4 regions of the Micromonospora sp. WMMD1128 genome follow, and region 3 is predicted to be linked to each of the others. Evidence: riboswitches for the same ligand, from Rfam matches in the RefSeq annotation. Region 3 holds a riboswitch; each other region holds the start of a gene.
The links. A riboswitch is a leader RNA that binds a small molecule or an ion and turns the genes downstream of it on or off. The one in region 3 is predicted to bind cyclic di-AMP.

Region 1 (7,343 bases), 2.3 Mb from region 3:
TGAAGTGCGGGTTCATCCGGCCGGGCCGGCTCCGGGTCTTGGTGCGTTTGAGAAACCGCAGCGCGGCTCGCATCAGCCTGCCGCCGGCCTTGCCGCCGCTCATGTCAGCTCACCCGTCGACGAGTTTCCAGAGGACTTCCTGGACGAGGTTGCCGACGATCGTGCGGGTCAACTGCTGGAAGACCGGGATCTCCAGCAGCGAGGCGCCGAAGGTGACCGCCGCGGTGGCGATGGCCTGGGCGATCTCGATGGCCAGGATGACCAGTTGCACGATGACGGCGACCTTGAGGGCGAGCACGATCGCCGCGCAGATGATCAGGCCGGTGCCGGTGAGCACCGCGGCCGTCACCCCGTCGCGGAGGCTGTCGGCGGGGCTGTCCTCCCGGTTCCACCAGGTCTGGAACGCGGTGATGTCCTGGCCGGTGTGCTGCGTCCAGACCGCCGCCGCCCCGGTGTTCGCCTCGGCGACCACGCCGGAGAGGGTGCCGGAGAACCGGATCCAGGCGTTGCCCATCTCGAAGAGCTTGACCTCGTCCGCCTCCGGCCAGGTGTAGCCCAGGACGCCGAGCAGCGACCGCAGCTCGCCGGGCAGCTCCAAGCCCATCGTCAGCCTCCCAGTGACCGGCGCAGACCGTCGAAGCCCTGCGTGATCCTGGCTTCGACCTCGGCGTAACGCGCGGCCATGTCACCGAGATCGATGCCGGCTGCGGAGATCTCGTCGAGCGCGGTGTCGAAGCATTCGAAGGCGAACGCGGAGACCTCGTCGTGCGCGGCCCCGATCAGCGAGCCGATGTCGTCGGAGCCCCAGGGGCGACCGAATCCGGCCAGCTCGGCCCGGAACGCGGTGAGCGCCTGACCGAACCGGGTCGCCGCACCGCCCAGCGCCTGCCCGGATGCGCCGAGCGCGTCGGGGTCGACCTCGACCGGCATCAGCGACCGTCCCGCTTGGAGAGCCGGTCCTGCGCCTCGACGAGCGCGTCGGTGAACGCGTTGAACTGGCGGCCGGCGTCCTCCTGGATCCGGCGTAGCTGCTCGCCCAGGGAGCCCAGGTCAACCTGGCCGGGGACGGCGGCGGTGGCCTGTTCCTGGAGGTCGGTGAGCGCGGCGTTGACCGCCGCCTCGATCTCCTCGGCCAGGGTTTCGCTCGGCATGCGCATGACCCGTGGATCCAGGGCCACGGCGGTGAGCCGGCCGGGCAGGCCGGCGGTGACCCGGATCAGGCCGTCGGCGGCCTCACCGACGCCTTCCGGTGGCGCGGGCGGCGCACCGGCGTCGGCGGCGTTGTGCCGCTGCAACGCGGCCATGGTCTCGGACAGGACCCGGCCGAGGCCGGACGGGTCGGCGGGTTGGGCCATCGCACAGCTCCTGCCGGAATCGAGGTCGCTTCGCATCTTATGCACCGAACGCGAGCCGGGGTGGCCCCGGGTGAGCGACCGTGGATGGTCCTGGACAGCACGCCGGGCCGGCCCGAAGGCCGGCCCGGTGGTGGTGCGAGGCGTACGTCAGCTCTTGAAGGCGTCCTTGATCTTCTCGCCGGCCTGCTTGAGCTTGGCGCCGGCCTGGTCGTTGCGGCCCTCGGCCTCGAGGCGCTCGTTGTCGGTGACCCGGCCGACGCCCTCCTTGACCTTGCCCGCGGTGTCCTGGGACGTGTTGTCGATCTTGTCGTCGAGACCCATGGGAACCTCCAACTCAGCAGTTGCGTGACGACAACTGATTACCCCGACGGCCGCCGGCCCAATCCAACGTCACCCGATCGGGCGGAACCGCCGCAGCCGCAGGCTGTTCGCCACCACGAAGACCGATGAGAAGGCCATCGCCGCACCCGCCAGCATCGGGTTGAGCAGCCCGGCGGCGGCCAGCGGCAGCGCCGCCACGTTGTAGGCGAACGCCCAGAACAGATTGCCCTTGATGATCGCGAGCGTGCGCCGGGAGAGCCGGATGGCGTCCGCCGCGGCCCGCAGGTCGCCCCGGACGAGGGTCAGGTCGGCGGCCTCGATCGCCACGTCGGTGCCGGTGCCCATGGCCAGGCCGAGGTCGGCCCGGGCCAGCGCGGCGGCGTCGTTGATCCCGTCGCCGACCATGGCCACCACCCGACCCTCGCGCTGGAGCCGCTCGACCACCGCCACCTTGTCGGCGGGCAGCACCTCCGCGATCACCTCGTCGATGCCCACCTCGGCGGCCACGGTGGCGGCCACGGTGGCGTTGTCGCCGGTGAGCAGCACCGGGGTGAGCCCCAGACCGCGCAGCCGGTCGACCGCCGCCCGGCTGGTCGGTTTCACCGCGTCGGCCACCGCGAGCACCCCGCGGGCCCGCCCGTCCCAGCCGGCCAGGACCGCCGTGCGGCCGGCGGCCTCCGCGCCGGTCGCGGCCCGCGACACCTCCTCGGGTACGTCGAGACCGCGCTCCCGCAGCAGTCGGTTCCGCCCGACCACCACGCTCCGCCCGTCGACGGTGCCGGTCACCCCGAGCCCTTCGACGTTGGCGAAGTCGACCGCGACCGACGGTCCGGCCTGGGCCGCCGCCTCGGCGACCGCCCGGGCGATCGGGTGCTCCGAGGCCGCCTCCAGCGCGCCGGCCAGCCGGAGCAGCTCGGCGGCGTCCTCGCCGGTGGCGGGCCGCACCTCGGCCAGCGCCATCCGGCCGGTGGTGACGGTGCCGGTCTTGTCCAGCACCACGGTGTCGACCCGCCGGGTGGACTCCAGCACCTCCGGCCCCTTGATCAGCACGCCGAGCTGCGCGCCGCGCCCGGTGCCGACCAGCAGCGCGGTCGGGGTGGCCAGGCCGAGCGCGCACGGACAGGCGATGATCAGGACGGCCACGGCGGCGGTGAACGCGGCGGTCGGCCCGGCGCCGGTGGCGAGCCACCAGCCGAGCGTGCCGGCGGCCAGGGCGATCACGATCGGCACGAAGACGCCGGAGATCCGGTCGGCGAGCCGCTGCACCGCGGCCTTGCCGGTCTGGGCCTGCTCCACCAGCCGGGCCATCTGGGCGAGCTGGGTGTCCCCGCCGATCCGGGTGGCCCGAACGACGAGCCGGCCGCCCGCGTTGATCGTGGCGCCGACCACCGTGTCGCCGGGGCCCACCTCGACCGGTACCGACTCACCGGTGAGCATGCTGGCGTCGACCGCCGAGGTGCCCTCCTCGACCACGCCGTCGGTGGCGATCTTCTCCCCGGGGCGCACCACGAACCGGTCGCCGACCACGAGCTGGTCGACCGGGAGCCGGACCTCCTGCCCGCCGCGTCGTACCGCCACGTCCTTGGCGCCCAGTTGGAGCAGGGCCCGCAGGGCGGAGCCGGCGGTGCGCTTGGCGCGGGCCTCGAAGTATCGACCGGCCAGGATGAAGACGGTCACCCCGGCGGCGGCCTCCAGATAGATGTTGCCGGCGCCGTCGCTCCGGGTGATGTCGAACCGGAACGGGTGGGTCATCCCCGGCATGCCGGCGTCGCCGAGGAAGAGCGCCCAGAGCGACCACCCGAACGCGGCGAGCGTGCCGAGCGAGACCAGGGTGTCCATGGTCGCCGCGCCGTGCCGCAGGTTGACGAGCGCGGCCCGGTGGAACGGCAGCCCACCCCAGACCACCACCGGCGCGGCAAGCGTCAGCGAGAGCCACTGCCAGTAGTCGAACTGCCAGGCCGGGACCATGGCCAGCACGATCACCGGCAGGGTCAGCACGGCGGAGACCCACAGTCGGGTACGCGGGCCGCGCAGCTCGTCCGCCGGCTCACCGGCCACGGTCTCGCGAGCCGGCGCGGGCGGCGGCGGCACCACGGCCGTGTAACCGGTCTTCTCCACGGTCGCGATCAGGTCGGCCGGGGCGACCTCGTCGGCGTACCGGACGGTGGCCTTCTCGGTGGCGTAGTTCACCGTGGCCTCGACGCCGTCCATCCGGTTGAGCTTCTTCTCGATCCGGGCGGCGCAGGACGCGCAGGTCATCCCGCCGATGGCGAGTTCGATCTGGTTCGGCGCGGTGGGCAGCGCCTTTCCCGTGGCGGTCATCGGTGCCTCCTCGGTTGCGCGGGTCCGTGGACCCGTCAGGCCCCGGCGAGGTCGTAGCCGGCCTCGTCCACGGCGGCGCGTACGGCGTCCGCGTCAAGCGGGCTCTGACTGGTGACGGTGACCCGGCCGGTGGCCAGGTCCACCTGGACGTCGGTGACGCCCGGCAGCGCGGTCAGCTCGGCGCTCACCGCGTTGACGCAGTGGCCGCAGGTCATGCCGTTGACCTGGTAGGTGGTGTCCATCTCGCCCTCCGATCCGATACCCCCCAGGGGTAGGAGTCGAACGTTAGCATACCCCCGAGGGGTACGCTATCCTCGGCGCATGACCACGCCGCCCACCCCGACCCGGGGCTACACCGCCAGCAAGGACCAGCTCCTCGCCCGGCTCCGGCGCGTCGAGGGCCAGGTCCGGGGCGTCGAGAAGATGGTCGAGGACGACCGCTACTGCATCGACGTGCTGACCCAGATCTCGGCCGTCCAGGCCGCGCTGGACAAGGTCGCCCTGGGCCTGCTCGACGGCCACGCCCGGCACTGCATGCACGAGGGCGCCGCCGAGGGCCGGGCCGACGAGATGGCGACCGAGATGATGGCTGCCGTGGGCCGTCTCATGAAGCGCGGCTGACGGGCCCGTGGGCGCCGACCACGGCCGTACCGTCCCCGCGCCGCCGCGCGTACGCCGAATCCTCGTCGCGACCGTGGTGCCGCTGTTCGTGCTCACCGTGGTCGCGGCGCTGGCGCTGTGGCCCCGGCACGGACCGGAGCCGACGGGCGGCGCGAACGTGCCGCGTCACCACGGCACGGTGACCCGGGTGGTGACCGAGCCCTGCCCGCCGACCCCGGAGGAGCCGGCGGGCGCCGCCGGGCGGTGCGGCACCGTGACCGTCGCCGCGGAACAGGGCCCGGACGCCGGCCGGGAGGTCGAGACGCCGATCCCCGCCGGGCCGGGCGCGCCCCGGGTCGAGGTCGGTGACGAGGTGATCCTGGTCGAGCTGACCGACCCGGCCGATCCGGCGGCGACGACCTACCACATCGCCGAGCACCAGCGCGGCACGCCGCTGGTGTGGCTGGTGGCGCTCTTCGCCGCCGCGATCGTGGCGTTCGGCAGGTGGCGCGGGCTGGCCGCGCTGGGTGGCCTGGTGGCGAGCTTCGCCATCCTGCTCGGCTTCGTGCTGCCCGGGATCGGCGCCGGCCGGTCCCCGCTGCCGGTGGCGATCGTCGGCGCCGCCCTGATCATGTTCGTGGTGCTCTACCTGACGCACGGGATCAGCGCGCAGACGTCGGTGGCGGTGCTCGGCACGCTCGGCAGCCTGGTGGTCACCGGGGCGCTCGGCACGCTCGCCACGGCCGCCACCCACCTGACCGGCTTCGGCAGCGAGGACGCCACCACGCTGTCGATGTTCCAGGGCGACGTCGACCTGCACGGGCTGCTGCTGGCCGGCATCATCATCGGCTCACTCGGCGTGCTCGACGACGTCACGGTCACCCAGGCGGCAACCGTCACCGAGTTGGCGCGCGCCAACCCGGGGCTGTCCCGGCGGGCGCTCTACCGGGCGGCCACCCGGGTCGGCCGGGCGCACATCGCGTCCACGGTCAACACCATCGTGCTGGCCTACGCGGGCGCCTCACTGCCGCTGCTGCTCCTGCTGGTCGCCGACTCCCGCCCGGTGAACGAGATCCTCACCAGTGAGTTCCTGGCCCAGGAGATCGTCCGAAGCGCGGTGGCCACCATCGGCCTGATCGCCGCCGTACCTCTGACCACCGCCCTCGCCGCGGTCGTCACCACCGCCGGGCGGCGCGGGCCGGACGACGACCCGGCGCCGCCCGCCCCGCGGTCGCCGCGGGAGCGGGACGAGGCGCTTGAGGCGCTCGGCGGGGCGCCCGCCGAACGTTGGCCCGGCGACCCGAGGAGTACGCAGGCCGCATGGTGACACTCCGCAGCGTGACGGCCGGAATCAAACGCGATGCTGGTCACGCTGGGCAATGTCGAATTCTCGCGATTGGTCGGCTTCCGGACGTAGATCCCCGGTCGGGGTGTCGGGTAACCTCGCTGCCGGTCACCGCCGAAGGCACGCACCGGTGCCTGCGGTACCGCCGCCCAATCGCCTCCGGGCGAGCCGGGGAACCAGGTACATGGGGTGAATCCGCGCGAGCGGTAGGGGCCACTTCCGTCCCGAACCCGTCAGCTAACCCGGTCGGCGGCCGACGGAAGGGAACACTGTGACGGCACCCCTGCGCCGCTGGCTCACACCCGTGGTGGCCGTGCTCGCCTCGTGCGCCGTGCTGGCCGGGCCGACCCCGGCGACAGCCGCCCCGCACGCCGCCGCGCCCAGCCCCTCCGGGCACGCGGAGGACGACGACCCGCCGCTCATCACCGAGGCGATCGACTCCGCCAACCGGGCGTACCTCCAGGCCAAGACGAAGCTGACCACCTCGCAGAAACGCCAGAAGCTGCTGGCCGCCGAGGTGAGCGCGGCGGAGGCCGAGTTGGAGGCGCTCAGCCCGCAGGTCAACCAGATCGCGGCACAGTCCTATCGGACCGGTCGGATGGGCGCGATGGCGATGCTGCTGGAGAGCGACTCGCCCGACTCGTTCGTCAGGCGTGCCAACGCTCTGGACGAACTCAACCTCTTCAACGCGCAACGGCTCACCGCCATCAACGCCGCCAAGAACCGCGCCGCCCAGGCCAAGCTGGCCATCGACGCCGAGGTGCGCGAGCAGGAGAAGCAGACGAACGCGATGGCCCGGGAGCGGACCGAGGCGCAGAAGGCGCTGAAGCTCGTCGGCGGGCTGGGCTTCACCGGTGGTCTGGTCTCGGCCACGTCGCCGGTCGCCAAGGTCGGCCCCGGCCGCACCGCCGACGGCGGGTGGAAGTCGGAGTCGTGCAGCGAGAACGACCCGACCACCTCCGGCTGCGTCACGCCGCGCACGCTGCACGCCTACAAGGAGGTCAAGCGGGCCGGCTTCAACCGTTTCGTGGGCTGTTACCGCCCCGGCGGGCCGTGGGAGCACCCCAAGGGCAAGGCCTGCGACTGGTCGCTGCAGAAGAGTGGCTTCTCGCCGTGGCACAACAACGACACCCGCAGGTACGGCAACGAGGTGGCCGCGTTCCTCATCCGCAACGCCGACCGGCTGGGCATCTACTACGTGATCTGGAACCGGCAGATCTGGTTCCCGGCGACCGGTTGGAGTTCCTACAGCGGGCCGTCCAACCACACCGACCACGTGCACATGTCGCTGCTCTGACGCCACACACACGCGCGCGAAGGGGCCGCCCGCGGGCGGCCCCTTCCGTCTGTCCGGTGCGGTCAGCCGGCGAGCGCCGGATCCGCCGGCGCGGCCGGCGCGG
Region 2 (7,343 bases), 3.0 Mb from region 3:
GCGCGCTCGCCGAGATGGACGACGAGACGATGGACCGCCTCCTGCACGTCAACTTCGTCGGGCCGGTCACCATCGCCCGGCAGTCGCTGCCCTACCTCCAGCAGACCAAGGGCCAACTGCTGCTCTACACGTCCAGCTCCTACACCCGGGGCCGGGCCCGCTACGCGCTCTACTCGGCCACCAAGGCCGCCCTGGTCAACCTGACCCAGGCGCTCGCCGACGAGTGGGCGGAGTTCGGCGTACGGGTCAACTGCGTCAACCCGGAACGCACCGCCACCCCGATGCGGACCAGGGCGTTCGGCGAGGAGCCGGAGCACACCCTGCTCGCCTCCGAGGCGGTCGCGCAGGCGTCCCTGGACGTGCTGATCTCCGAGCTGACCGGCCAGGTGGTCGACGTCCGGCGGGCCCCCGGCGAGCCGGTGGCCGCGGTGCCGGCGCAACCCGGCCCGCACCGGTCCGAGCTGACCACCGACGCCTGACGGGACGAACCAGATGCGTGGGGACCTGGTCCGGAAACTGCTCGCCCGGGTGCTGACCAGCGGGCTGGCGGTGCTGGCGTTCCTCCTGCTGGCACTCACCGGCGCCACCGCCGCCGGGCTGGCCGTGGCGGTCGCCGCGCTGGCCGCCACCGCCTGGGAACGGCGGGTCCGGCCCAGCGCCGACGGCCTCGTCGAGACGGTGCTGGTGGCCGCCGGGATCCTGGTCGGCTACGCCCGCCGGGCCGACGACGGGTTCGACCCGGCGCTGGCCGTGACCGCGCTCGTCCTGCTCGGCCTGGTGCTGCTCGTCGGGCCGCTGCGCCAGGCCGCCGCGCTGGAGATCCGGGCGGCCAACCTGCCGGTCCGCTCCTGGGCGCCACCTGTCGCCGCCCGGCTCGGCGACGCGCTGCTGGTGCTGCTCGCGCTGGTGGCGCTCGCCGCCGCGCCCGCCCTGCCGGCCTGGCTCCCGCTCGTCGCCACGCTGCTCGTCGGCGCCGGCTGCGCCGCCGTCGCGCTCGACCTCGCCCGCCGCCGGTTCCGGCCGCCGGCCGGCGGTGGCCCGATCGGCCGGGCGCTGCGCCGGCACCAGCCGGAGTTCGTGCTGCACTTCTCCGCCCCGCCCGGCTCCGAATACCAGGTGACCATGTGGCTGCCGTACCTGGAACGGATCGGCCGGCCGTTCCTGGTGGTGCTGCGCGAACCGGAGTTCCTGCCGACCGTGGCCGCCGCGACCCGCGCCCCGGTGGTCCTCTGCCCCACGCTGAAGGCCCTGGACGAGGCCCTGGCGCCCAGCCTGCGGGTGGCGTTCTACGTCAACCACGGCGCGAAGAACGCCCACTGCATCCGGTTCCACCAGCTCACCCACGTACAACTGCACCACGGCGACAGCGACAAGGCCCCGAGCGCCAACCCGGTCTCCGCGATCTTCGACAAGATCTTCGTAGCCGGGCAGGCGGCCATCGACAGGTACGCCCGGGCCGGCGTGGAGATCCCCGCCGAGAAGTTCGTCGTGGTCGGCCGCCCCCAGGTCGAGGAGATCGAGGTACGCCGGGAGCACGCGCCCGCGTCGGCGCACCCGACCGTCCTCTACACCCCGACCTGGACCGGGCACCACGCCGACGCCAACTACTGCTCGCTGCCGGTGGCCGAGACGCTGATCCGCCGGCTGCTCGACCGCGGGGCGGCGGTGATCCTGCGCGCCCACCCCTACACCGACCGGAACCCGGCCTCGGCCCGGCAGCTCGCCCGGCTCACCGAACTGCTCGCCGCCGACCGGGCGAGGACCGGCCGGCCGCACCTGTGGGGCGCGGCAGCCACCCGGGAGCTGACGCTCACCGAGTGCGTCAACCGCGCCGACGCGCTTGTCTCCGACGTCTCCGGGGTCATCTCCGACTGGCTCTACTCCGGCAAGCCGTACGCGGTCACCGACACCGGCGCCGACGGCGCACACTTCGTCGAGCGGTTCCCCCTCGCCGGCTCCGGCTACGTGCTGCGCCGCGACATGTCCAACGTGGACGAGGTGCTCACCGCGCTGCTGGACACCGACCCGAAGGCGGCCGACCGCTGGGCCGCCCGGACCCGCTACCTGGGCGACTTCCCCACCGACGGCTACGCCGAGGCGTTCCTCACCGCCGCCCGGCGCGAGCTGGAGCCGGACTTCGCCGTCCCGGCGCCGCGCACGCCGTAGGCCGGTCGGTCCCCCCGAACCGGTCCTAGAGGTACGGGTCGAGCAGCGCGAGCACCGCCGCGGGATCCTCGACGTGCGCGTTGTGGCCCAGCCCCGGCAGCGTGGCCACCGGAACGCCCAACTCCTTGAGCTGCGCGTCGGTCACCATCGGGTCCCGCTCGCCCCGGGCCAGCAGCACCGGCACGTCGACGGCGGCGAGCAGGGCCGGCAGCCGAGGCGCCCCCACCGCGAACGCGGCCGGATCCATGGCCAACCGCCAGCGCCCGTCGCCCCGGCGTAGTCCCGCGTCGACCACCGGATGGTCCGGAGCGAACAGCCCGGCGAGCCCGGACACCCGCAGGTAACGACGGGCCGCCTCGTCACGGGTGGCGAACCAGGTCACCGGCCGGGCGGCCAACTCCTCCGCCTTCGCCAGCTCGGCCGGCGACCAGGCCACCTTGATGCCGAGGCCGACCACCGCGTCCACCGGCAGGCCCCGCCGGCGCGCGGCCAGCGCCAGCGCCACCACGCCACCGAGCGAGTGCCCGAGCAGCACCAGCCGGTCGTTCGGGCCGAGCCGGACCGCCCCGAACCCGTCCACGACGCGCTGAGCCAGGGCCGCGAAGGAGTACCCGGTCACGGTGGCGCCCTCATCGACGGCCCCGGGCGCGGCAGCGACCTCATCGGCGTCTCCCGACGCGGCGGCGACACCGAGCGCGGTCGCGACCCCATCGGCGCCTCCCGACGCGGCGGCGACACCAGGCACGGCCGCGACCCCGTCGGCGTCTCCCGACGCAAGGGCGGCCCCGCCTGTGGCAGCCCTCGGGGGCAGCGGCGGCGACCAGCCGTGTCCAGCCAGGTCGGGGGCGAGCCAGCGTCCTGGCCAGTGACGCTCCAGCAGTGGCGCCCACGGCAACCACACCTCGCCGGTGGCCCCCATGCCGTGTAGGAGCACCAGGTGACGGGTCCCCCTCGCATCGCCCATACGGCGCAGTCTGCCACCGGACGGACACGGTGCGCGAGAGCGGACACCGACGTCACGCGCGCGCGACGCATCGTGCCCGGGCCTCGGCGGCGACGCCGGCTGGACGCCCACCCTGCGCGTCACCCCGCCGGTGCCGGGGCGCACCTATGACCGACTCCGGTCCGACGGTCGCGCACTCCACTCGTGGCCCGGGGCGGAGCGCGGGTGGAACGCTTGGCCGTCTCGGGCGTGCTGAGGCGTCCGTAGCGTTCCAGTCGTCGCCTGAACGGCGCGCGGGTGGAACGCTATGGCCCTCTCGGGCGCGCTGAGACGTCCACAGCGTTCCAGTCGTGGCGCGGGTGGAGCGTGGGTGGAACGCTATGGACGTCTCGGGCGCGCTGAGACGTCCACAGCGTTCCAGTCGTGGCGCGGGTGGAGCGTGGGTGGAACGCTATGGACGTCTCGGGCGCGTTGAGACGGCCATAGCGTTCCAGTCGTCGCCTGAACGGCGCGCGGGTGGAACGCTATGGACGTCTCGGGCGTGTTGAGGCACCCGTGGGCGTTCCCCGTTAGTGGGCTTGGGGGTGTTGACGGCGTGTGGAATCCGGTTGCCATGTGTCGTCGGGTGTTGCGGTTGGGTGGGGTGTCCGGTTCGGGGGTGGTGGGTGGCACTCTGGCGGCGGAATCGTCGCGGGGGTGCGGGCGTTGTAACCCGGTGAACGATCGAGCAAGGCCAGCGCCCGTCGCGGCGCGGCCGACCCGGCCCCCGGGAATGACGGTGGGCAGCCGGTCGTTACACAGTCACTCCGGCCCACCCGCGATGCGGCCCTGGCCCCGCGGACCACGTCGGATCCCCCCGAAACGCTGTGAGCGCCTGACGGTGCTCGCCCGCGCGCCACCCTCCCACGGTGCGTGTGTCGACCCCCGGAATGGAGCCCCCTGATGAACACGATCCTGCGCAAGAGCGTCCTGGGTATCGCTGGTCTGGCGTTCACCGGTGGTGTGTTCGCCGGTCCGATCGCCGCTCACGCCGACACCCCCACCCACACCACCGCCGCCAAGCCCGCCGCCGCCGCGGCCGTGGCGCAGGCCGAGGGCAAGCAGTCGACGATCACGCTCAACGGCGAGCAGACCGCCAACGTCAAGGCGATCATCGCCGCGACGAAGAAGGCGGGCCTGCCCGAGCGGGCGGCGGTCATCTCCATCGCCACCAGCCTCCAGGAATCCAAGCTGGAGAACCTGGGCCACCTCGGCGACACCAACGACCACGACTCCCTCGGCCTGTTCCAGCAGCGCCCCTCCTCCGGCTGGGGCACCCCCGAGCAGATCACCGACCCCGAATACTCCACCCTGGCCTTCCTCAAGGGCTTGAAGCAGGTCGACGGCTGGCAGGACATGCCCCTGACCGAGGCCGCCCAGACCGTCCAGGTGAGCGCCTACCCCGACGCCTACGCCCAGTGGGAGAACCAGGCCACCGACCTCGTCACCAAGCACTGGAACAGCTGACGAACAACGCTGAAGGCCGGCACCCGCAACAACGGGGTGCCGGCCTTCACGCGTACCCGAAAAGGTCAGGCGGAGTAACCTCGCGTGGCCATCCAGTTCGCCAGGTCGGCCGTGGCGACCCAGTACGACGGCAGCGACGGGTCGGCCGAGTCGGCGATGCGTACCGTCCGGCCGTCGTTCTTGTAGCCGATCACGGCGACATAGTGGCCGCCCGGGAACGAGTGCCAGCCGCCGTTCGTGTCGGTGGCGTCGCCGACGATGTTCGAGACGACCGCCCGGCCGTTGCTGACCGCGTTGACGACGTCGGCCCGGAGCCGGTCGACCTGGCCGGGGGTGGCTGCGCCGGCGATCATGCGGGTCCGGTACGGGTCGCCCTTGACCTGCTGGTTGAGCACCCGGGTGGTGTCCTCGGCCGAGTTGGTGCCCATCTCGGTGGTGCCGAGCGCGACGGCCAGCGTGTCCTGGCTGCGCTCGATGCCGGCGGCGCTGAGCGCGTTCCGCACGGCGGCCGGACCGCAGTAGTAGTAGGTGGTCTGGGCCTGGTAGTCGTAGTCGAGCACCTTGCTCGACGGTGGCTTCGGCTTGGCCTTCGGCGTGGTGTCCGGGTCGGCGGACTTGGCCGCGACCTTCGCCACGGGCGAGGCCGTGGGAGAGGGCTTGGGCGACGCGCTCGGCGAGGCGCTGGGCGACGGGACGGCGACCCTGGCCTCGCTCCGGGTCGCGGCGTCGTTGAGGCGGGAGCCGAGGTCCGCCACGGCGGCGGTGTCCCGCTGAGCCGGGGCGCCGTCGGTGGCGGTCAGGGTGGCGCCGGCGCCACCGGCCAGCACGAGGGCCGCCGCCGAACCGGCGATGATCTGGTACGGGCGCTCGGTCGCGAGCCGCCGCAGTTGACGCTTCAGGTGGTGCTTCACGGATTCCTCCACGGGGGTGGGCGGCACACGCCGGCCCTACGCGCGGAGGGACTCACGCGCGCTGACGGGCTGGACGGCCGCGGGTGATGGCCCGGGACGCCGGGCGGATCAGGGGTCGGGTACGCGTCGCCTCAGGCGCGCGCCGGCCCCCGCAGGCCGTGGAGGCGGGGGGACGATCGGGGGTTGGTTGACACGAGGAGGTAGCTCCTTCCGTGGCCGCCGACCGGGTTAGCTGACGGATTCGGGCGGGAAGTACGCCCTACCGCGGGCCGTGGGCTCCGCGGATTCACCCCGGTGTTGCTGTGGGTCCCCGGTTCGTATGCACGATTAGGCGGGTCGGCACGGCGACGCCATCGGCGATCGACAACCGCACCGGACGCGCCGACACTACCGATGGGTACGACACATGCCAAGCGCTCCCACCTGCGGAAACGTGCTTGGCGACTACAATTTCGGTGCAGCCGATCACTGACGTGACTCAATGGGACAAGGGGCTTCGACGACGCCGGCCGGCGGAAACCGGACGTCCGGCGGGAGGAAAAACGGACTCCGGCCGCGAAGCAGGACATCGGCTCGGACGGCACACCGGGCCGGTGACCCGGCTCACCGCGTTCGGTAACGATTCGGCCGAGGCAGCCACTCAGCCGAGGCAGCCACTCAGCCGAGGCAGCCACTCAGCCGAGGCAGCCACTGAGCCGAGGCAGCCACTCGACCCGGGACCGCCGCCCGACCCGGGACCGCCGCCCGACCCCACACCGCCGCTCAGCCGACGCGGGCCGGACGCCAGCGGGCGCTGCGCACCGGGGCGGGCACCGGGACACGGGTCGCCGGCGCGGCCCGGAACGCCGGCGCGGGCCGAAGCGCCGTCGCGGCGGCGTACGCCTCGGCGGCGAGCGTCCGGGCCGACTCGGCGGCCAGTTCGGTGTCCCGCCACGCCAGCCGTTCCCGCTCGGCGGCCGTCTCCCAGGCGGCTCGGCGGCCGTCACGGACCGTCCGGGCCAGCACGATCTCCTGCGTCGCCGGGTGGTGGCAGGGGTCCCACCCGTTGCGGCCGGCCAGCACGTCGGCGAGCTGGCGGGCGGTCAGGTCGCCCCGCCAGTGCGCCGCCATCGCGGCGTGACGGAGCCAGCGTTCCCGCGCCGCGTACTCGGACGGGGTGCGAGGCGTATGTGGTTCGGGCAGGGCGGCGGTGCCGGCCAGGCGGCGGGCGGCCGAGTCCGCCTCGTCGTACGCCGCCCAGGCGCGCTCCGCCTCGTCCTGGGCGGCCAGCCACCGCTCGCGGCGACGCCTGGCGGTCTGGGCGGCTCCGGCGGCGGCCACCGCCACCTCGTCGGCGTACCGGGTCAGGTCGGCCCGGTGCAGTGCCTCGACGTCTGCCGGGTCGGGTTCGGCCTCGGTCACGGCGTCTCGTTCGGGGCGGGCGACCAGGACGGTGAGCAGGACGAGGGCGAGCACGGTCAGGGCCGACCAGATGGCGGCGGCCTCGGGGACCGCGGTGAGGAAGTTGAGGAGAACGGTCTGTGACATCGGCGGGCACCTCACGGGAGACGGTGACGGGGAATTCCGCACGGCCGGTCGGGGCGGGGGGGCGCGACCGGGATCCGGACGCGGCCGGGCCGCCGAGGGCGGGTGCGGGTGAGGTTCGGGTGGGCGGCGGGGGCGGGCCCGCGGCGGGTCAGTGCGCGGGCGGGGCCCGCGGGCCGGCCGGTGCCGGCGGCGGACCCGCCGGGACCGGGTGCCGACCGGCGGGGCGGACGGCGTCGCCCTCCGGCTCAGGCTCCGGGACGCCGGTGGCGACGGTCTGCCGCTCGGTGGCG
Region 3 (7,343 bases):
GTCAAGCTCGTGGTCACCGAGCCGAGCCGGTTCGTGCACCGGCAGCTCTGGGTGACCGGCCTGCTGGGCCTCTTCGGCGCGCCCGAGCCCTGGTTCGCCGACGAGGCGCCCGAGGTGCTCCCCGGCGCCTGACCGTCACCGGCCCACCCCACGTCGGCGCGTCGCGTTGACTCCACTCGGCCCTCGCCGGTCGGGGACCTTCGACCCGTTGCCAGCCCGGCCCCGGTACGGGACGATCGTCCGGACCCATGACGGCGAGGGGGGCGGGTTGCAGAGCAGCGACAGCTTCAGCTACACCGTGCAGGCCCGGTGCAGCCGGGCGGACGCGGTGGCCCTGCTCGGCGACCTGAGCCGGCAGGGCGAGCTGCATCCGTTGATCGTCCGGGTCCGGCAGTTGCCGCCCCGGCCGGGCGCGCTGGCGAGCTACGCGATCACCGACCGGTTGGAGCTCGGCCCGCTGCACTTCCCGGTGACCTACCAGGCGGACGTGTTGATCGCCAACGAGGACGAGGTGGTCACCGTGGCCCGGCAACAGCCGGCGACGACGGTGCGCAACCACACCCGGATGCGCGACGAGACCGACGGCGTGGTGCGGATCGACGTGGAGATCACCCTCACCGCACCGGCACCGCTGTTCGGCTACGCGTTCCGGCAGGCCCGGGCCGCCCACCTGGGTCTCGCCGCCCGTCTCGGCGCGACCCTGGAGGGTCGACCGGCCTGACGTGGCGACTCAGCCGCTGCGGCGCAGCCGACCCCACGGCTTGTACGTGGACAGCACGGTGGCGACCAGGAGCAGCGTGGTCGAGACGGCCGGCGGCACCACCAGATCCACCCGCAGGTGGGTGTCGGCGGCCCCGGCGAGCGCGCCGAGGTGCCGGATCCGGGGAGTGAGCAGGAGCAGCACCAGGCCGAGCATCACGGTGGTGAGCGCGAACTTCACCAGCACCCAGCGCCAGCGCAGCAGACCCCACGGGGTGAGCAGCGCGCTGGCGGTGCCGACCAACCAGACCGCCACGCTCAGCGGCGCGAACAGCCAGGTGGCGAGCAGTGCCGCCGCCGGGTACACCACCTCCGGGTCGGCGCCGCGCAGCCCGGCCACGCCGAGCGCGAGCAGCCCCAGGTCGGTGCCGAGCCAGCCCAGCGAGGTGACCAGGTGCGCGGTGAGCAGCGCCTTACGGCCGGCGGGGGAGAGTCGTCCCATGCGTCGATCGTCGACCGCCGCGTGGCCCACGTCGTGGGCCACGCGGCGACACCCGGTGTACGTCGGGGAGCGTAGTGCTCAGTAGACCGACAGGTGCACGTGGTTGGTGTGGTCGCTGGACGGGTCGCCGTTGCCCCCGCTGTAGGACTTCCAGCCGCTGCTGGGCAGCCAGATCTCCTTGAACCAGATCACGTAGAGCACGGCGAGCCGGTCGGCGTTGCGGATGAAGTACGCGGACAGGTTGTTGCCGTACGTCTTGTCGCCGCCGCTGGCGACGCCGCCGAAGCCGTTCTTCTGGGCCGCGAAGTCGCAGGCCCGCCCCTTCGGGTGTTCACCCGAGCCGCTGGGTCGGTGGCAGGAGACGTACCTGGTGAAGCCGGCCGCCTTGGCCTGTTGCAGCGCGTGCAGCGTGCGCGGGGTGATGCAGCCGCTGGCCGGCGTCGGGTCGTTGACGCTGCACGACTCCGCCGGCCACGAGCCGTCGGAGTTGCGCTTGGCCGGCTTCGCGTTGGCCGAGGACGAGCCTCGGGCGCTGCTGCCGCCGCCACTGCTGCCGGCGCTCGCCGGCGGCTTGCGGTTGGCCACCTCCAACGCCCGTTCGGCCTGCTCCTTGCGCTTGGCCATCACCGCGACCTGCTTGCGCTGCTCGCTGATCTCGACGGTGAGCGCGGCGCGGGTGCGGACCGCCTCGTCCCGGGTGGCGATCAGCTCGCGCAGGGTCCGGTCCTCGTGCGCGGCGACGGTCTCCAGGGCCGCGGCCCGGTCCATGAAACCTTCCGGGCTGTTGCTGGCGAGCAGCGCCGCGGCGGTGCCCATCCGGCCGGTGCGGTACGCCACCCCGGCGATCTCGCCGACCTTGGCGTCGCGTTCGGTCAGTTCCGCGCCGATCGTGGTGAGCCGGTCGTTGAGCTGTTTCTGCCGGTTGACCGAGTTGTTCAGCGCGGCCTTGGCCTCCAGCCAGCCCTTGCTCGCGGCGTCGAGCTGGGCGCGCAGGGTCGGTGTGCCGCCCTCGTCGTCGTCGCCGGGTGCGGCGGCGAGCCGGCCGGTCGGCGCCGCCGTGGCGGGGGAGACCGGCACGGTCGCGACGCCGAGGGCCAGCGTCGCGACGAGCAGGGCCGCCAACCGGGCGGCCGTCCGTCGTACAGGTGCCACTGTGGGCATTCACGTGTCCTTCCGTCAACCGCCGACCGGGTTAGCTGACGGGTTCGGGACGGAAGATCCCTACCGCTGACGCGGATGCACCCCACGTACGTGGTTCCCCGGCTCGCCCCACGGGCGATTAGGCGATGGCCGCTCCACCGGCGCCGGAGTGACGCCCGTGGGTTGGCCGCGATCGAGCCTACCGGCGCGGCCCGGACCCGGCTCCACCAGCCGGAGCCGAATACCGGGCAAAACCGGCAATTGTCAACAATAGCCACCCAGATTTAAGTTTGTTCTAATTACCACTCGGTCGGGCCGCAGCCGCCGGCGGACGCTCCGGGTTCGATCTGCAACGTGGCGTGATCGATCGAGAAGTCCTCGTGCAGCGCGGCCCGGGCGGCGGCGAGCACGGTGGCGACCTCGGCGCGCGGGTCGGTGGTCAGGTGCGCCGAGGCGACGTCCATCCCCGAGGTGAGTGTCCACACGTGCAGGTCGTGCACCTCCGCCACGCCGGGCACGGCGGCCAGCCGGTCGTGCACCGCGGTCACCTGGAGGTGCTCCGGCGCGGCCTGCACCAGGATGCGTACCGCGGCCCGGCCGAGCCGCCAGGTGCGCGGCAGGATGAACAGGCCGATCGCCACCGCGACCACCGGGTCGGCCCACCACCAGTCGGTGAACGCGATGACGATCGCCGCGCCGATCACCCCGAGCGAGCCCAGCAGGTCGCCCAGCACCTCCAGGTATGCCCCGCGCAGGTTGATGCTCTCCTGTGCGCCGGCTCGCAGCAGCGCGAAGGCGGCGATGTTGGCCAGCAGCCCGAGCACGGCCACCACGAGCATCGGCCCGGCGAGCACCTCGGGCGGCTCGCCGAACCGGCGTACCGCCTCGACCAGGACGTAGACCGCGACGGCGCCGAGCAGCACCGCGTTCGCGAGCGCGGCGAGCACCTCGAGCCGGTAGAGCCCGAATGTGCGCTGCGGGTCGGTCCGGGCACGCCGGGTGGCGGTGATCGCGGCGAGCGCCATGCCGATGCCGAGCACGTCGGTGAACATGTGCCCGGCGTCGGAGAGCAGCGCGAGCGAGCCGGTCGTGAAGGCGGCCACCGCCTCGACCAGCATCAGCACGGTGAGCAGCGCGAACGCCGCCCAGAGCCGGCCGGCGTGGCGCTGCGCCGCGTTGGTCACCGCGCCGCTGTGGTCATGACCTGCACCCACGCGCACACCCTCCGCCCCATAGCTCGGCCGGAACCAATCTATGCTCACATCGCTATGTGTGCAAGTGAGGTGGGTCAGCCCACCGGGTCGAGCGTGGTCAGCCGCTGGGTGGCCCGGGAGAGCGCGACATAGAGCGTGCGTACCCCCGAACCGGGGTCGGCCCGGATCTCGCCCGGCGCGACGAGCACCACCCCGTCGTACTCCATGCCCTTGGCCTGGAGGCTGGTCACCACCTGGAGCCGGCCGGCGCCGAGCTGGCCCAGCCAGCCGGCCACCTCGTCCCGGCGCGGCACCGGCGTGATCACGCCGACCGTGCCCTCGACCTCGGCCAGCAGCGCCTCGGCCGCCTCGACCGTGGCCGCGGGCAGCTCGGCCGCGGCCACGGCGCGCTGGACCGGCGGCACACCCGTCGAGCGCACCGCGTCGGGAAGCGTCAGGTCCGGGTACAGCCGGCGGATCTCCGCCGCCGCCACCGCGAAGATCTCCGCCGAGTTGCGGTAGTTGGTGGTCAGCTCGTAGCGGTGCCGGCGCCGCCGCCCCAACGCCTGGTCCCGGGCCCGGTCCAGCTCCTGCGGGTCACCCGTCCAGGCGGTCTGCGCCGGGTCGCCGACCACCGTCCAGGACGCCAGCCGGCCGCGCCGCCCCACCATCCGCCACTGCATCGGTGAGACGTCCTGCGACTCGTCCACCACCACGTGGGCGTACTCGCGGTAGTCCGCCGGGCGCTCCCGGGCCGCCGCGCGGGCGGCGCGCTGCCGATCGGCGTACGTGCTCAGCTCGCGCACGCCGCCGGCGAGCTGGTACGGGTCGCGCTTCGGCCGGGCCCGCTGCACCGGCTTGCCCAGCAGCGCGTCCAACTCGTCGAGCAGGGCGACGTCGGCGACCGTCGGGCCCTCGTCGGCGAGCGTCAGGTAGGCGTCGGTGAGCAGCCGGATCTCGGCCGAGGAGAGGATCCCGCCGGCGTACCGGCGCAGCCGCTCGGGCCGGGCCAGCCAACCCAGCACGTGGCGCGGGTGCAGCCGGGGCCACCAGGCCCGCAGGAAGTCGCGGAACTCCGGCCGTTCGATGATCTCGTCCTCGAACGCGGGCTGCTCCGGCAGCCGGCCCACCCGCAGCGTGCGGGCCTGCGCGTAGAGCGCGGCGAGCACCGCGTCGAACGCCGCCCGGCGCACCTCGTTGCGGCGCGCGCCCCGGGTCAGCGTCCGGTCCCGCACCGCATCCAACGCCTGCCGCTCCAACCGCAGCAACTCACCGCGGTAGAGCAGGCGCAGCTCGGCCGGGGAGTCCGGCACCGCGTCCCGGGCCGCCCGTTCCAGCACCCGGCGCATCCGCAGCGACCCCTTCACGGCCGCCACCTCCGGCGGGTCGGTCCGCGTCGCCGACAGCCCCGGGAACAGCGAACCGAGCGAGTGCAGGGTGGCGGTCTCCTCGCCGAGCGAGGGCAGCACCGAGGCGATGTACTCGACGAACACACCCGACGGGCCGACCACCAGGATGCCGCCGCCGGCATAGCGGGCACGATCGGAATAGAGCAGGTACGCGGCCCGGTGCAGCGCCACCGCCGTCTTGCCGGTCCCCGGGCCGCCGGAGACGATCGTGACACCGTTGCCGGGGGAGCGGATCGCCTCGTCCTGCTCCCGCTGGATGGTGGCGACGATGTCCCGCATGCCCCGGCCGGTGGCCCGGGACAGCGTGGCCAGCAGCGCGCCGTCCCCGACCACCGCCATGTCCGCCGGGGCGGCCTCCGGATCCAGCAGGTCGTCCTCGATCCGGGTCACCTTCTCGGCCGCCGACTGGATCGTGCGCCGGCGCACCACACCACGCGGCTCGGCCGGGGTGGCCTGGTAGAACGCGGCGGCGGCGGGGGCCCGCCAGTCCACCACGAGCGTCTCGGCGTCGTCGGCGCGTACGCCGAGCCGCCCCACGTGCAGCACCTGCCCGGTGCGCAGGTCCAGCCGGCCGAAGACCAGCCCCTCGTGCTCGGCGTCGAGCACGTGCCGGCGCTGCGCGGCGTGGAAGACCATCGCGTCCCGCTCGACAAGCGCGCCGAAGGTGCCGACCCGCGCCATCCGGTAGCCCTCCCGCTCGGCGTCGGCCGCGGACCGGCGCAGTTCGGCCAGCCGGGCGTACACCCGGTCGAGGTGCCGCTGCTCGGCGGCGATCTCCCGGTCCAGCGTGGTCTGGTCGGTCAACGCGGTGCTCCTGTGGTCGGACGGCGCAACGGGCTGAATGAGGGTACGGGCCGCCGGCAAGCCGGACGTCGGGGCCATGCCGCTGACCGGCACACGCCGGTGCCGGTTGCCCGTTATCCGGCTGTTCCCACCCGTTTCCCGGCCGCCCGTACGCCGGTCAGGCGGTTACCTGTTCCCGGCCGCGGGTCAGGCCGCCACCCGGCGACCGGCCGCCCGGCGTCGCCGACGGGCTACGGCCGGCGCGGCCGACCGGGCGCCCGGCGCGGCCGGGCCGGCGAGCACCCGGCGCAGCACGCTAGCGACGGCGGCGTTCACCTCGTCCGGGCGCTCCATCATCAGCATGTGACCGGCGCCGGGGCAGACGGTCAACTCCGCGGTGGGCAGCGCCGCCGCGATGGACTCGGCGCAGGGCGGCGGGGTGAGCCGGTCCCGGTCACCGACCAGCGCGGCGGCCGGCAGTCCGCCGAGCGCGGCGAGCGTGTCCAGTCGGTGCTGGGCGCCGATCGAGGCGCGGAACCCGCCGATCGAGCGCAGCGTGGCGCGCGCCACCGCGGAGGTGACCAGCCGGATGTCCGCCGGGTCGCAGCGGTCGCCGAAGAGCATCCAGCGGATGCTGGGGCGCAACGCGCGCAGCAACGCGTGCGGCGGTCGCCAGCCGCCGCAGCGGGCCAGCACGCCGGCGCCGGTGGTCTCGGCGAGCCGGATCAGCCGCGCGATCCGGGGCGAGAGCCCGTAGACGGTGTGCGTGTGCCCCTCGGCGGTGGTCGCGACGAAGACCAGGCCGGCGGTGCGGGCGGCGAACCGGTCGGGGTGGCGGTGCGCGTACTCCATCACGGTCATCCCGCCCATCGAGTGCCCCACCAGCACCACCGGGCCGGACGGGGCGAACTCGTCGACCACCGCGGCCAGGTCGTCGCCGAGCTGGGCCAGGGTGGCGTCGCGCAGCGTCAGGCAGCTCGACCGGCCGTGCCCGCGCGCGTCGTAGGCGATCACCCGCACCCGGTCACCGAAGCGTTCCCGCAGGTCGGCGACCTGGCGGTGCCAGCTCCGCCCGTCGAGCGTCCAGCCGTGCAGCAGGACCACGGTGACCTCGGCGTCGACCGGCCCGGTCGCCGTGACGTGCAGGCGTACGTCGTCGGGAAGTCGCAGTTCCATGGTCCACCTCCCGGGCCGTCGGGTGCGTCACCGGGGCGACCCGGCGGTAACATCGGCGTTACCCGCCATCACACCACGGCAATCGGGGCGGGAGAAGATTCACCGTCCGCCCGCGCCGGGTCGGACCGGTGACCAGGCTGGGGGCATGCCGTCCACCCCCGCCGCCCGCAGCCCCCGCGCCGCCCTGGCTGAGCTGCTCACCGGCAACCGCCGCTTCGTCAGCGGCCAGCCCCTGCACGGGCACGACGTCAGCGCCGCCGCCGCGGTGGCCTCCGGCGACCAGCAGCCGTACGCGGTGGTGCTGGGCTGTATCGACTCCCGGGTGCCGCTGGAGGCGATCTTCGACCAGACATTCGGCTCGATCTGCGTGATCCGCACCGGCGCGCACGTGCTGGACCGGGCGGTGTGCGGCTCGATCGAGTACGTGGTGGGGCAGCTCGG
Region 4 (7,343 bases), 1.6 Mb from region 3:
CCGACCGTCTCGCCCGCAACCTGTAGGTGCAAGGCGGGGCCCCTTTTTATCGCCTACGCGATAGGAAGGGGCCCCGGTTAACACCTCTGCCGGGCGAGCCGGGGGAGGTGGATCAGAACTGTTAAGCGGGGCCCCTTCCTATACCGCAGGCGTTAAGCGGGGCCCCCGCCTTCATAGCTGGCCGGGGAAGAAGCCGTGGCGGGCCAGCGGCTCGACGATCTGGTGCTCCTCGTACGACAGGTGCGACAGCAGCGTGTCGGTGAGCAGGTCCACCGCCTCCTGCAACGCGGTGAAGTCGCCGGGCGAGCCGATCAGCTCCACCAACGCCCGGTCGACGCTCTCCACCACCCCGTGGATCACCACGTGTTCCTCCTCGAGGCGGTCCAGCACCGGTGCCAGGCCCGCGTCGGAGCGGCGCAGGTGCGGGAAGATCGAGGCGTCCTCCAGGCCGTGGTGCTGGGTCACCACCGTGCAGTACGCGGCGCAGTACGCGCCGAGCGTCCAGTTGTTCTGCCGCATCGTCATCTCGTTCAACGCGGCCCGCGCCCCGCCCGGCGAGACCGTGCCACGCGTGACCTGTGCCAGCAGGTCACGCACCTGGGCCAGCTCCTGGCGCAGGTGGTCGTGCACGTCCACCAGGTGCTGCCCGGCGGCCTGCGCACGGGCCGGGTAGACGTGTCCGGCCGGCGCCGGTGGGGCGCTCGGCCGGTCCGCCTCGTCCCAGAGGCGGCGCGCGCTCAGGCGTACCCCCGGATCCGGGGTGGGGGTGACCGCGAGCGCGGTCGGGAAGCCGGTGGCGGCCTGCTCCTCGGCGACCGCGCGGGCGCCGCTGCCCGGCGTGGTGCGCTCGGCGGCGACCAGCTCCCGGACGGCCGGCGCCACCTCCTGGGCGAAGAGTTGGATCGCGCGCGGCTCGTCGCTGCCGAGGATGAAGGTGGTGATGCCGTGTTCCAGCGTCAGCCCGGCCAGCTCCTCCACCCACTGTTCCGGCGGGCCGGCGAGGAAGCCGGTGGACGAGCGGGCGAACGTGCCGGTGACGTTGAGCATCCGGCGGATCGCGCCCGGGTCCCGGCCTGCGGCCCGCGCGCCGTCGTCGACGAGCGTGTTGAGCGCCGGCAGGTCGTCCGGCCCTTTCGGCAGGTACGCCAGCGACGGCAGCCAGCCGTCTGCGGCGCGCCCCACCAGCCGCAGCATGCGCGGCTTGTACGCGCCGACCCAGATGCCCACCGGGTGCGCCGGGGCCGGCCCGCGTTTCGCGCCGACCACGCGGTAGTGCTCGCCGGCCACCCGGATCATGCCGCGCCGGCCGGTGTCCCAGACCTCGCGGATCACGGTGATCGCCTCGTCGAGCGCGTCGACCGCCGCGCCGGGGGAGAGCCGCCGGCCGCCGGTCGCCTCGATGGCGTCCCAGAACGCGCCCGCGCCCAGCCCGAGTTCGATCCGGCCACCGGTGAGCAGGTCCAGGCTGGCCACGCTGCGGGCCAGCACCACCGGCTGACGCAGCGGCAGGTTGAGCACGTTGCCGGCCAGGCCGATCCGGTCGGTGGCGGCGGCCACGTACGACATCAGCGTCCACGTGTCCAGGAAGCCGGGCTGGTACGGGTGGTCCTGGAACGTGACCAGGTCCAGCCCGGCCTGCTCGCAGAGCGTCGCCAGCGCCACCACCTGCTCGGGGTGCCCGGCGGCGGGGGTGAGGAAGCCGCCGAAGGTCAGCTCGTGTCCGTGTTCGGTCATCCGCCCCGCTCCTCGCGTGATCTTGCCCGGTCCCGCCCACGGTAGCTCCGTCGTCGGGCCGGACGGCCGTGTACCCGGCACCGATCCCGTGCGGCGCGACCGATTCCGCCCCCACCGCGCTCGCCTGGCCCGATCGCCCGGCTGGGTGAAGAACGTCACAAGAAGTGGGCAATCGCGGATATTCGTCCCTAGCGTCGGTTCCGTTCGCAGACGCGGACACCACGGGCCGGTAACGCCTAATCCCGCCGCCGGCCCGGCGGAACCGAAACTCGGGCGGGAGCGGGGGACCCACAGGTTCCACGGTGCACGTCACCTCGGGGTGAAGCCGCCACCGGCGGCCGGGCTCCTCGGCCCGAACCCGACAGCTCACCTCGTCGGCGTGGAGGAATCCACATGTCAACTGCATACTCAGCCCGGCACCGCCGGAGCGTGGTCCACCGCGCCACGGCCCGCCGGACCGCTGTCGGCGCGATCGTCGCCGGCGCCGCCACCGGCGCCGCGGCACTGCTCGGGCCGGCCGCGCCGGCCAGCGCCGCGAGCGTGAACTGGGACGCCGTCGCGCAGTGCGAGTCGGGCGGCAACTGGCACATCAACACCGGCAACGGCTACTACGGCGGGCTCCAGTTCTCCCGGAGCACCTGGAACGGCTACGGCGGCCAGAAGTACGCCGACCGGGCCGACCTGGCCAGCCGCTCCGAGCAGATCGCCGTCGCCGAGAAGGTCCTGCGCGGGCAGGGCATCGGCGCCTGGCCGGTCTGCGGCAAGAAGGGCGGGTCGACGAAGAAGTACGCCGCCAAGGAGTCCGGCTCGACCACGTCCGCGAAGAAGGCCACCTCCTCGCAGAGGGCGTCGGCGCCGAAGAAGGCGTCCGCGCCGAAGCGCTCCAGCAGCGCGCCGGTCGCGGGCACCTACCTGGTGCGGCCCGGGGACACCCTCTCCGAGATCGCCGCGACCCAGCACGTCGACGGGGGCTGGCGTGCGCTGTACGCGGATAACCGGGCCGTGGTCGGCGCGGACCCCGGCCTGATCTTCCCGGGTCAGCGGCTGCGCCTGCGCTGATCCTGAGTCGTGTCGCGTCGCGATCCTGGGGACCGCGTCGCGCCCACGAGCGATGCGAACGCCCGGCCGGGCCGTCCGGCCGGGCGTTCGCCGTCGCGCGACACGCCGGGAACGGCCGGCGTACGTCCTGCGTGCGGCGTCGGCGGCCGGTCCGGTACGGCGGGTGACGAGGTTCCGACGTCGACGGTTGCTATGGTCACGAGGCTTGGCTAGGACGTGAAGAAAGCGCGGATATGACCAACGATGCGTTCTCGGCCGCCGCGAGCCTCGACGAGCTGCTGACCCGCACCCAGCAGGCGCTGGCCGCGATGCGGTCCCGGGCCACCGTGCACGCCGACGGCGAGCCGGGCGAGCTGCTCCGGGCCGAGGGCACGGCGGCCGGCGGCCGGGTGCGCGCGGTCGCCGTCCAGGGTGGCCGGTTGGACTCCGTCGCCGTCGACCCGGCGCTGGCCGACGAGCCGCTTGACGTCCTCTGCGGACACCTCGTCGTCGCCGTCAACGCCGCGCTGACCGAGTTGGACGCGCAGGTCAGCGCCTCGGCCCGGGCGGACACCGACGCGCTCGCCGCCCGGCTCGGCGGCCTGCCCGACCAGGCGGAGCTGTTCAGCCGCGCGATGCACGAGGTGGCCGCGCGCATCCGGCGAGACCGCGCCGTCGCGTCCCGCGCCGCCCGCCCCGCCTGACCAGGTCCGTCCACCCGGCCGGCCCATGCGGCACCGGCCGCGCCGCGTCCGACTGCTCGCCCGGTGCTCCGGCAAAGCGCCGGCGTCGGCGAACGCGCCTTCCCTGGTCTGCTTACTGGGATTGACCTTCCGAATAGCGGGAACGGCAGAGATCTTGGTAGGAAAGTGCCCCCATAGGGGCCGTTTCGTACCAAGATCTCGAAGCCGGGAGCCGGGAGCCGGGAGCCGGGAGCCGGGAGCCGGGAGCCGGGAGCCGGGAGCCGGGAGCCGGGAGCCGGGAGCCGGGGATACGGAACGGCCGGCCGTCGAGGAGGACGACGACCGGCCGTTCCGCGTCGCGGTCAGCTCAGCGTGACCGCGGTGTCGTCGACGACGAAGGACGTCTGGAGCGAGGCGTCCTCCACGCCGCTGAACGAGATGGTCGCCGTGGTGCCGGCCAGCGACGAGACGTCGAAGGACCGCTGCACGTAGCCGGTGGCCTTGTTCAGGTTGGAGTAGGTGGCGAGCGTGGTGCTGCCGGCCTTGACGGTCAGCTTGTCGTAGGCGGTGGTGCTGGTCGACTCCGCGCTGTCGATGTGCAGCCAGAAGCTCAGCGTCGCCCGGCACCCGGACGGGATGGTCACCGACTGGCTGAGCGTGTCGGTGTGCGAGGAGCCGTAGCCGTCGAGCCACGCCTTGTACGAGCCGCTGTGGGAGGCCTGGCCGCTGTCGGTGGTGATGACGCCGGACGTGGCGCTCCAGTTCGCGCTGCCCGACTCGAAGCCGGGATTGGCGAGCTTGTTGCCGGAGCAGCCGCCCGACGGCGGGGTGGAGGTGGCGGTCGGGGACGGCGTGCCGCCGCCGGAGCAGGTCGGGTCGCCCGACTGCGCCGGCACGCTCACCGCGTCCCAGGCGGCCTTGACCGTGTTGAACTCGGTGCAGCCGCTCGGGTAGAGGTTCTTCGCCGCCTGCAGCGTCCAGGTGCGGTACTTCAGGTACGACGAGGACGAGGTCTTCAGCAGCATCGCGTTATACATGATCTTGATGGCCTTCTGGATGCCCAGGCCGGTCACGCTGCCGCCGTTGCAGGTCGAGCTGCTGGGCTGCCCGTTGGTCGGGCTGTTGCCGTTGGCCAGCAGGTAGAACCAGTGGTTGCCCGGTCCGGCGGAGGCGTGCACCTCGCCGGAGGGCACGCTGCTGGAGTAGCAGTTCGGGTCGCCCAGCGCCGACGGGTTGTACATGTTGCGGATCGGGCCGGAGCCGACCAGGTTGATCTTTTCGCCGACCAGGAAGTCCGGCGCGTCGTAGCTGGACGGCTCGTTGGCGAACCACTCGGTGGCCGCGCCGAACGTGTCCGCCACGAACTCCTGGGTGCCGCCGCGGGAGATACCGCCCGGGGTGTGGTCGTCGATGCCGTGGCCGATCTCGTGGGCCACCACGTCGAGCGAGCCGATCCACTGGCCGGCGGTGTTCTTGCCGATCTGGACCTGGGAACCGTCGTAGTAGGCGTTCTGGTCGTTCAGGCCGACCCGGATCGGCCAGTAGCCGCCGTTGCCGTCGGCGCCGTTGCGGCCCAGCCACTGGCTGAGCATCTTGTGCTCGGTCTGCGCGCTGAACAACGCGTCGACGCAGCCGGTCTCCTTGTTGGTGGCGGTGCCGTTGCCCCAGGCGTCGTCGGTGCCGCTGAACGTGCTGTTGTTCGCGGCGTCCTGGCAGCTGAGGTTGGTGACGCTCGGGTCCTTCATGGTGTAGGTGCTGCCCGACTTGGTGGTGTTCAGGGTGAGCGGGCTCGGCCCGTTCCAGGCGCCGGTGCCGGTGCCGTTCACGACGTGCTCCAGGGTGCCCAGGACGGCGCCGGTGTGGGCGTCGACGTCGACGGTGAGTCGGCTCGGCCCGTCGGCGCCGGTGCCGCGCACCGTGGTCTCCCAGGCCAGCGCCGGCTTGGCGCCGAGCGTGTAGACGACGAGCGTGCTGCCCTCGACCGCGCTGACGGTCTTGAGCTGGGCACGTGCCGTCTTGACGGCGGCGGCCGAGGTCAGCTTGGGGGTGGTGGCGAGGGCGCCGATGGGGCGCTGCTGCGCGACGGAGGCGTACTTCAGGTTGCCGGCGGAGTCGGTCGCGAGCACGAAGTCGCCACCGACCACCGGCAGGCCCTTGAAGGTGCGCTCGTAGGGCACGTACTGGGTGCCCTCGGAGGAGATGACGGGCTTCTGCACGAACGCGTCGTCGGAACCGGCCTGGAGGTAGGCGGGACGGTTCGCGACGAGCGTGCGGGCCGACTCGGCGGCCGTGGCGCGGGCCTGGGCGAGGCTGGGTGCGGCGGGCCCGGGCGGCGCGGCCTGCACCGCCGCGGCGGTGCCGGCGGCGAGCACGCCGGCGGCAGCCGCGCCGGTGAGCGCGGCGAGGCGAGGTGAGAGCTTCAAGAGGGTTCGCTCCTGTTCTGAGGCGCGCCGCACGGAGCCCGGTGGGGTCGGGCGGCGCGATGGTGCGAGGCAGGTGACGGTCGGTCTCCGGAGCTGCCGGCGTGGCTCCGGGTCGACGGATCGACCGTCCGAGCCGCCGGGGGTTGGCGACTCGGAGAGCACGATCACACGCCGCTGGATCCGGGAGCAATGGGTGACCTGGGCAACCGACAGCCGTCGGACATCCCGCCGGCACGGCGAATTCAGGAAGCCATGATCTTCAATAGCCCCTGATCAGGGGGAACATTGTCGGCGACCGCCCGGCGGGTGTCCGACCTGCGTGCAATGCCGCTGTTCGCCGATGGCGCACATAGATTCAGCGCGGCCCTCGGGTCCGCGTCGGCAGCCCGGTCGGCACCGGCGGCAGCGAGGGAGAACCGGTCGGCCCCGGGAGGGGCGTCCCGCTCGGACTCGCGCTCGGGGTCGGGCTCGACGGCGTGGCGCTCGGCGTCGGTGCGGCCGACCGGCTCGGTGCCACCGTGCGCGGCGGCGGCGCCGGGCGGGTCGGCTCCGGAGCGTCGCGGGGGAAGGCCGGGTCGTGGAAGCGGTAGCGGTCCGGGTCGAGCTTCATCGCCTCGGTAGCCCGGGTCATGAACTGCCGCCAGATCGGCGCGGCCCCGGTCGAGCCGTACACCTCGTAGCTGCCGCCACTGGTCCGCAACGGCTTGCCGTCGGTGGTGCCCAACCAGACCGCCGAGGCGAGCGCGCCGGTCCACCCGACCATCCAGGTGTGCACGTTCTTCGTGGTGCTCTGCCCGGCCTGCCAGGTGCCGGTCTTGCCGGCGGAGTCCCAGCCGTTGTCCAGCCGGGCCGCCCGCACGCGGCGCAACGTCCAGTCGAGCTGGTTCACCGCCTCGGCGTCGAGGTCGAGATCGGTCTGCCGGAGCCGTTCCGTCCACACCGTGTCGTCACCCTTGGTCACCGACCGGACGAAGTGCGCGTCGGCCCGCCTGCCGCCGGCCGCGAACGTGGCCATCCCGTTGGCGTGGTCCTGCACGGTGATGCCGTACTGCCCGATGCCCACCTCGGTGGAGAAATGCTCCGCCAACCCGTCGGCGGGGTCGTCGCGCAGGTCGACCCGCTGCGGTCGCGGATTGCCCCGGACGGTCTCCCACATCGACTCCACGCCCGCCTGGCGGGCCATCTCGATCACCTTGGCGGTGCCGAGCTTCTCGGTCAGCTCGAAGTAGGTGACGTTCAGCGAGGCGACCGTGGCCTCCCAGAGCGCGCAGTCCGGCTGGCAGGGCGCGTGCTCGGCGTTGCGGATCGGACCGGCTGCGCTGCCCCGGGTGCGCCCGGACGCGGGGAACTCCTTGGTGTCCGGGGAGTCGAACCGCTGCTTCACCGAGATGTCGTCGCGCACGGCGGCGGCCAGGTCGTACACCTTGAAGGACGACCCCGGCGGGTGCTGGCCGAAGCCGCGCGC

Region 1: it holds a riboswitch for cyclic di-AMP, as region 3 does, so the genes downstream of both, O7602_RS26040 (hypothetical protein) here and O7602_RS06155 (hypothetical protein) in region 3, are expected to answer to the same signal.
Region 2: it holds a riboswitch for cyclic di-AMP, as region 3 does, so the genes downstream of both, O7602_RS18800 (C39 family peptidase) here and O7602_RS06155 (hypothetical protein) in region 3, are expected to answer to the same signal.
Region 4: it holds a riboswitch for cyclic di-AMP, as region 3 does, so the genes downstream of both, O7602_RS13030 (transglycosylase family protein) here and O7602_RS06155 (hypothetical protein) in region 3, are expected to answer to the same signal.

Annotation. Positions count from the first base shown of each region.
Region 1 is NZ_CP114902.1:5,806,929-5,814,271, forward strand. It holds gene O7602_RS25995 (EndoU domain-containing protein) at 1-103, opposite strand, end outside; gene O7602_RS26000 (hypothetical protein) at 110-604, opposite strand; gene O7602_RS26005 (hypothetical protein) at 607-930, opposite strand; gene O7602_RS26010 (YbaB/EbfC family nucleoid-associated protein) at 930-1,355, opposite strand; gene O7602_RS26015 (CsbD family protein) at 1,503-1,676, opposite strand; gene O7602_RS26020 (heavy metal translocating P-type ATPase) at 1,746-3,998, opposite strand; gene O7602_RS26025 (heavy-metal-associated domain-containing protein) at 4,034-4,240, opposite strand; gene O7602_RS26030 (metal-sensitive transcriptional regulator) at 4,320-4,619, shown strand; gene O7602_RS26035 (YibE/F family protein) at 4,627-5,925, shown strand; cyclic di-AMP (ydaO/yuaA leader) riboswitch at 6,080-6,211, shown strand; gene O7602_RS26040 (hypothetical protein) at 6,215-7,240, shown strand; gene O7602_RS26045 (carbonic anhydrase) at 7,303-7,343, opposite strand, start outside.
Region 2 is NZ_CP114902.1:4,215,117-4,222,459, forward strand. It holds gene O7602_RS18780 (bifunctional cytidylyltransferase/SDR family oxidoreductase) at 1-479, shown strand, start outside; gene O7602_RS18785 (CDP-glycerol glycerophosphotransferase family protein) at 493-2,166, shown strand; gene O7602_RS18790 (alpha/beta fold hydrolase) at 2,192-3,130, opposite strand; gene O7602_RS18795 (hypothetical protein) at 4,052-4,615, shown strand; gene O7602_RS18800 (C39 family peptidase) at 4,681-5,526, opposite strand; cyclic di-AMP (ydaO/yuaA leader) riboswitch at 5,729-5,870, opposite strand; gene O7602_RS18805 (hypothetical protein) at 6,289-7,053, opposite strand; gene O7602_RS18810 (hypothetical protein) at 7,202-7,343, opposite strand, start outside.
Region 3 is NZ_CP114902.1:1,259,998-1,267,340, forward strand. It holds gene O7602_RS06140 (STAS domain-containing protein) at 1-132, shown strand, start outside; gene O7602_RS06145 (SRPBCC family protein) at 269-721, shown strand; gene O7602_RS06150 (hypothetical protein) at 731-1,201, opposite strand; gene O7602_RS06155 (hypothetical protein) at 1,280-2,362, opposite strand; cyclic di-AMP (ydaO/yuaA leader) riboswitch at 2,367-2,497, opposite strand; gene O7602_RS06160 (cation diffusion facilitator family transporter) at 2,641-3,555, opposite strand; gene O7602_RS06165 (AAA family ATPase) at 3,630-5,747, opposite strand; gene O7602_RS06170 (alpha/beta hydrolase) at 5,934-6,902, opposite strand; gene O7602_RS06175 (carbonic anhydrase) at 7,048-7,343, shown strand, end outside.
Region 4 is NZ_CP114902.1:2,847,459-2,854,801, forward strand. It holds gene htpG (molecular chaperone HtpG) at 1-26, shown strand, start outside; gene O7602_RS13025 (LLM class flavin-dependent oxidoreductase) at 172-1,734, opposite strand; cyclic di-AMP (ydaO/yuaA leader) riboswitch at 1,985-2,129, shown strand; gene O7602_RS13030 (transglycosylase family protein) at 2,128-2,793, shown strand; gene O7602_RS13035 (YbaB/EbfC family nucleoid-associated protein) at 3,027-3,476, shown strand; gene O7602_RS13040 (M4 family metallopeptidase) at 3,818-5,878, opposite strand; gene O7602_RS13045 (transglycosylase domain-containing protein) at 6,234-7,343, opposite strand, start outside.